2 linked regions of the Desulfobacula toluolica Tol2 genome follow. The protein of the gene in region 2 interacts with the protein of the main gene of each other region in a pairwise test. Links are inferred from orthologs where the notes say so. Each region holds a gene or a part of one and is shown on either strand. Other genes may lie near its edges.

The links. The genes of interacting proteins can lie anywhere in the genome.
Region 1: the proteins of ftsZ (region 2) and TOL2_RS10525 interact in binary tests that used the Escherichia coli proteins (3 or more experiments, as listed by UniProt). The link is inferred for Desulfobacula toluolica Tol2 from one-to-one orthologs.

Annotation. Positions count from the first base shown.
Region 1 is NC_018645.1:2,294,972-2,297,962, reverse strand. It holds TOL2_RS10525 (rod shape-determining protein), read right to left. Parts: upstream 2,024-2,991; coding sequence 977-2,023; downstream 1-976. Other genes in the region: TOL2_RS10520 (serine hydrolase domain-containing protein), read right to left, coding at 2,143-2,991; mreC (rod shape-determining protein MreC), read right to left, coding at 160-900. UniProt on the Escherichia coli protein: Forms membrane-associated dynamic filaments that are essential for cell shape determination. Acts by regulating cell wall synthesis and cell elongation, and thus cell shape.
Region 2 is NC_018645.1:1,426,340-1,430,304, forward strand. Bases 441-3,379 are described here. They hold ftsZ (cell division protein FtsZ), read right to left. Parts: upstream 2,566-3,379; coding sequence 1,315-2,565; downstream 441-1,314. Other genes in these bases: TOL2_RS06495 (radical SAM protein), read right to left, coding at 441-1,311; ftsA (cell division protein FtsA), read right to left, coding at 2,583-3,379. Outside these bases: more of TOL2_RS06495, read right to left, coding at 1-440; more of ftsA, read right to left, coding at 3,380-3,809; TOL2_RS06510 (cell division protein FtsQ/DivIB), read right to left, coding at 3,811-3,965. UniProt on the Escherichia coli protein: Essential cell division protein that forms a contractile ring structure (Z ring) at the future cell division site. The regulation of the ring assembly controls the timing and the location of cell division.

The DNA of each region.
Region 1 (2,991 bases), 870 kb from region 2 along the record:
GATGAAATAAGACTTAAAAAAAGGACATTTATGATCAGCAGGTCAAAGCACTGGGCAAACCATTCAAAAGATGGGAGGATAATTGTTTGTATAACAATTAAAAACAAAGTGAGAATGATGAAAAACAATGTATTCATTATTGAACACGCTCAATAAAATTCATCTGATATTTTTCAACACAAGGACTTCTTCTATTTTGTCAAAATCAACACTGGTCTCTATGATGATATCCTGGAAAAGTTGAGAATGAACTTTTGTCACTTTTAAAACACTGCCTATTTTAAGCCCTTTGGGAAATACCTGATCAAAACCGGATGAAATAATCATTTCGCCCTCTTTGACCTCATCCTTTCTCAATGCATATACAAAAGAACATTTGACCGTATTGTTTCCTTTTACAATACCTCGTACCCTGGAATTTTGAACAAGCGCATCAACAGCAGAGTTTCTGTCAGTGATCAAAAGAACTCTGGAGTAATTGTGTGCAACTTTAATTGTTTGTCCGACAATTCCTTCGGAAACAAGCACGGGACTTCCTTTTACAAGACCATCTTTCTCCCCTTTATCAATCATAATGGTTTTAAACCATGGAGATGGATCTCTTGCAATAACTTGAGCTGCCACATAAGTATCTGGAACCAAGCCGGTAAAATCAACAAATTTCTTAAGCCGGATATTTTCAAGTTTCAATTCTTTGCACTGATTTTTAATTTCTATTGTTTTTTCAAGTTGCTTTTTTAGTTCAACATTCTCTTGAACTGCAAGGACGGTCATAAAATATGTGTTCCAGATATTGCGTGTAAAATGAATAGTTTTAGTAACACCCTGCTGAATCGGAGATGTGATGGAAATAAATAATCGTTCAAGGCCTTGAGCTGGCAAAGATTCAGTACTGCCCATAGTTATTACCGTAAAATTCATGGCAATAAACAAAGCAACTCCAAGAAAAATAAACTGTTTGTGCGAAAACATGAAATCAGTTAATTACGACTTCTTTCAAAATTTCAATGGAGTCTAAGACTTTCCCGCAACCCAGCGCAACCGTAGACAAAGGATCATCGGCAACGACAATGGGAAGCCCGCTTTTTTCGTTGAGAAGCTTGTCAAGATTTTTCAACAATGCACCTCCACCTGTTAACACAATTCCGGAATCTACGATATCTGCAGCAAGCTCGGGAGGTGTCTGTTCAAGGGCAATTCGAACTGTTTCAACAATTGCTTCGATCTGTTCGGAAATAGCAACCCTGACTTCTTCGGAATCAATGGCAAGAATTTTAGGGATACCTGACACAAGATCCCTGCCCTTAACCTCTATGGTTTCAATATTATCAGGGTCAGGATATGCGTTTCCAATGGTTGTTTTGATTATCTCTGCTGTCCGCTCCCCAATCAAAAGATTATATTTGCGTTTTATATGTTTGCTGATGGACGCGTCCATCTTGTCTCCAGCAACCCTTAAAGATCGTGTGTAAACGACACCGGCAAGAGAAATAACAGCAACTTCCGTTGTTCCGCCGCCGATATCAACAACCATATTACAAGTCGGCTCTGTAATGGGCAGGCCCGCACCAATAGCTGCAGCCATTGGTTCTTCAATCAAAAAAACTTCCCTTGCTCCGGCGGATTCTGCCGATTCCCTGACAGCTCTTTTCTCAACCTGGGTAATACCGGACGGCACTGCTATAACAATTCTGGGACGAACAAGAGTTTTGCGGTTGTTGTGAACTTTTCGGATAAAATGCTTTAACATTGCCTCTGTAATCTCAAAATCAGCAATCACACCATCTCTCATTGGCCTGATTGCGACAATATTACCCGGTGTACGGCCCAGCATTCTTTTTGCTTCAGCACCCACAGCAAGGACTTTGCTTCTTGACATTCTATCGGTTCTGACTGCAACAACAGAGGGCTCACTCAATACAATTCCTTTTCCTTTTACATATACAAGTGTATTTGCGGTTCCAAGATCAATTGCCAAATCATTAGAAAACGCGCCAAGCAAAGAGTCAGTTATAAAATTCATTTTACCTCTTTCAAGAAAAGTAATTATAAATTGTATTTGATACCAAATTTTATTGAAGTTTATCTGCTAACAGACTTAGCAATTTTTTACAAGCCTAAAAATTCTTAATTCACAATATTTCATATTAATTGAGCATGTATTAAATCATGCAGTTGCGGACGAAATTTTTTAATCCCTTCATTGGATCTTAACGGATGTACCCGATTGGTTAGAAAAATAATTATCTTTGATATTTCAGGATCAATCCAGAAAGAGGTTCCTGTAAATCCAAGATGACCTATGGATGATTTTGAAAAATATCGGCCTGAAGAAGAATTTTCTTTTGAAGGGGTATCAAACCCTGCGACCATGTCATACTTATTTTTCTTTAATACAAAACTTTTTATAATATCAGGTGGCAAGACAATTGTTTTTTTATTCTGCACTGCATTCAATATTTCACAGCAAAGTTTATATATTGAATCGGCGCTACCAAAAAGCCCGGCATGCCCTTCTATCCCTCCTGCAGCCCAGGCATTGTCATCATCCACTTCTCCAGCAAGAACTCTTTTTCTCCAAGGGCATTGCTGGGTGGCAACAATTTTTTGCCGGTACTTTTTTAATTTTTCATTGTGTTGATTCAGTTTTATAAAAAACAGGTCATCAATTCCAAGGGGACGATATATCTGCTCTGATACAAAATGATCCAGCCTTTGACAGGTTATCGTTTCAATGATCCATGCAATGAGCATAAAGCCAAGATCGCTGTAAACCTGACATGTATTAACTCTATTTTCAAGCGGTTCATGGACAAGAAAATCTCTAAGGCATTGCCTGGGCAATTTGTCTGTTGTTATGATTTTTTTAAAATATTCACGGTGAGCTGGAAAGCCTGAAGTGTGTCTAAGCAGCATATCAATAGTAATATCTGCTTTATCACTTGTTTTAAATTCTTCCAGAATGGATCCGATCTTCTGATCCAAAAAAAC
Region 2 (3,965 bases):
TGCGGTTTGATCCTCCATGGCTGCCCATTGAAAAGGGGTGGATGGTTTGGGAATAAACGGGTTGACACTCAAGGTGATGGTTCCGATTTTTTTCTTTTTTTTTGATGTTTCAAGAAAAACGGATTTGATTTTTTTAGTCAATTCCACTATGGCGTGAACATCCTGATCCTCTTCAAATGGCAGTCCTATCATAAAATAGAGCCTTAAATTAATAATTCCTGAATTGACAAGCCTTTGGGTGGCCGAAAGGATATCGTGTTCATCAATATTTTTATTAATAATATTGCGCATTCGTATCGATCCGGCTTCCGGGGCAATGGTGGCTGTTTTAACTTTTGAGTTTGACATAGCACCAATAAGTTCATCAGATAGCTTGTCTGCCCTGAGTGATGAAAACGACAATTTGAAATTGTGTTTCAGTCCATAGTTGCAAATTTTTTTAATATCCGGGTGATCAGCAATAGCGGAACTGACAAATCCTATTTTATCTGTTTTTCCCACAGCTTTATCAATTGCAGCATAAATATTTTTTGCAGGATAAATTCTAGGAGGTCTGTATATAAATCCCGAGCTGCAGAACCTGCAGCCGTGGGGGCAGCCTTTAAGTGTCTCAATCAGAAAGGTATCCTTAAACGCGGTGCCGGAAGTCAGAATACTGGTACTGGTCGTAACCATGTCAAGATTTTCAAGGTATTGCACCTTGATTTGAAATGGGCTTTCCCGTGTGTGAAGGGCGGGGACATAGGCCCCTGGTATTCTTTTTTCCATGGTTTTTAAGAAAGATTTTTTGTCGATTTTTTTTGAAAACGCATCAAAAAAAGAATCCAGCAGGCATTCTGCTTCCCCCAGAAGAAAACAGTCTATAAAAGGAGCAATCGGTTCAGGGTTTAAAAAACAGACGACTCCCCCTGCAATTACAAGGGGGTGGGTGTGGTTTCGATTGCTTGATCTCAATGGGATCTCTGCTTCTTCAAGTAGCTGAACAAGATGTATAAAATCATTTTCAAATGATATTGAAAACAAAATAATATCAAACTGGTCAATGCTTAATCCGCTTTCAAGACTTTTCGGTCGCTGTACGTTCCGTTGCCCCGGTTCCGATAAAAAAACTCTTTCACACGCTACTGTATGTATCTGGTTTGCAATCCTGTAAACGGTTTGAAACCCTAATGATGACATACCAGCCTTATAAGAGTTGGGATAGACAAGGGCGGTTTTTATCAGCCCTCTGCCTTTTTTAATAATGGCCCCTTGTTCAATTACTTCATTTTCTGAGCCATAATTCCGGGGCTGTTTTAGCCGTTTTTTCATTTATTAATCAGCTTTTCGTCTGAGAAATGTCGGAACATCCAGGTCATCGTGGTCAAACGGCATTGTGCGGTAATTATGGACGTTTTCGTCGTCCACAGCTTGTTTGTTTTTTATGATGACAGGATTGTTTGTTTCATCCCAGTTTGCAAGTTCCTGTTGGGTCGGGTGTCTTAATTGTCCTCTGACAATTGGTTCAACCGGTTGAATAACATTCTGGGCTGCAACTCCCGGTTGCTGATATGTACCGGGTTGGCCCGGAGGATCAAATTGGCGGATAGTATTGGATATTTTGGAGTCTTTAGAATCAATACCAGTAGCAATTACCGTGATTCTCATTTCATCTCCCAGTGAATCATCAAAGGTCTGTCCCCAGATGATTTCGGCATCATCGCCTACTTCCTGGTATATCCGGTCAGATGCTTCCGTCATTTCATCAAGGGTAAGATCGGAACTGGATGTAATATTCATCAACACGCATTTTGCACCGGAAATAGAGATATCCTCAAGAAGCGGATGAGAAATTGCTCTTTCGGCCGCTTCAACCGCACGGTTTTCCCCGGAGGCAATACCGATACCCATCAAAGCCTTGCCGGCTTTCTGCATGGTAGTCTTGACATCAGCAAAATCCAGGTTGACATGGCCGGGCATCATAATCAGGTCGGTAATACCCTTTACGGAATGGTGAAGAATTTCATCCGCTTTAATGAACATATCCACCATTTTAGCACCTTTGGGAGCAATTCCTCTGAGGCGGTCGTTGGGAATTGTAATTACTGTATCTGTAATTCCGTGAAGCTTTTCAAGACCTTCAAGGGCCTGTCGTTCTCTTTTTTTGCCTTCAAAGGAGAATGGTTTGGAAGCCACCGCCACTGTCAGTATCCCCAGCTCCTTGCAGATCTCAGCAATAACAGGTGCAGCACCGGTTCCCGTACCGCCGCCAAACCCGGCCGTAATAAAAACCATATGGCTGTCCTCTAAAACTTCCCTCAGTTCATCCATGCTTTCCAATGCAGCGTCATGGCCTTTGTTTGGATCAGCGCCTGCGCCAAGTCCCTCTGTCAGTTCTTTTCCGATTTGAATCTTTATTTCAGCCCTGGATGCGTCAAGTGCTTGGATATCTGTGTTTACAACAATGAATTTTACACCTTGGAGTTTGGCATCAATCATGTTATTTACCGCATTTCCACCTGCACCGCCAACACCAATAACCTTAATTTTTGCTGAATTATCGCTTTCCACATAAGAAAAACTCATCTCAACCTCCCTAAAAATTAAATTATATCTTTAAACCACTGTTTCATTCTGTTTAATATTCCGATAAAACCTTGAGTGTCTATTTCCTTAAGATTTATTTGACAGCTTGCCTTGGAACCGAAAAGTACAAGCCCTACACCTGTGGCATAGGAAGGGTTTCTGACAATGTCTTTGAGTCCGCCGATTTTATTTGGTTCGCCGATCCTTACAGGTACGTTGAAAACAGATTCGGCAATTTCAGCGATACCGTCAAGAACTACGCTTCCACCAGTAAGGACAAAGCCTGCAGGGAATGAATTTTCAAGTCCGTTGGAGAACAGCTCTTTTTTTAAAAGAGAAAAAATTTCTTCTACCCTTGGTTCAAGAATTTCAGCCAGAATCCCCTTGGAAAGTTTTTTGGGGGCTCTTCCGCCGACAGCCTGCACATCAATTGTATCGCCGGTTTTTACATTTTGCGGAACACAGGTTCCGTGTTGAATTTTTATTTTTTCAGCTTCCGGAAACGGTGTTCGAAGGCCAATGGAAATATCATTGGTCAGGTTGTGTCCTCCCAGGGTGAGTTCATAGATGAATTTTAAATTGTTATCTTTGAAAATGGCAAGATCTGTTGTCCCACCTCCCATGTCTGCTATGAGACATCCGAGCTCCTTTTCTTCATCCGTTAGAACGGCTTCACCGGAGGCCAATGATTCAAGGGCAATATCACAAACTTCAAGGCCTGCTTTGTTGCAACATTTAACAATATTTCTGGCAGATGATACAGCACCTGTGACAATGTGAATTTTGGCTTCAAGCCGGATTGCTGTCATACCCACAGGATTTTGAATGGATTCCATGTCATCCACAATAAATTCCTGGGGGATGACATGAAGAATCTCTCTGTCTGTGGGAATAGCAATTGCTTTTGCGGCATCAATGACACGTTCAACATCCTGCTTTGTTATTTCACGGCCTTTGATGGCTATAATCCCATGGGAGTTAAGCCCTTTGATATGATTTCCCGCTATGCCCACATAAACGGAAGAGATATCACACCCAGCCATTATTTCCGCCTCTTCAACCGCTTTTTTTATTGAGTCAACAGTTGATTCTATATTTACAACCGTGCCTTTCCTAAGTCCGGTGGAGGGATGGGAACCGAAACCAATCACGTTGATATCGTTTTCAAACATCTCCCCGACAACAGCGGCAATTTTTGTTGTGCCGATATCCAGGCCCACGATTATTTTTTCATTTCCCTGCAAATCAAACCCCCTTTTCTAAATTGTTGTGCAGAGCTTCGTTGAGTTTTGTTTTGATAAATACTTTTTCAATATTAAAAAGATCCATGTCGCAAATTATTCTCTCAGGATAGTTTTTATCAATATACCCGCTTATTTTTTTTGCTTTATTCAGCTTTG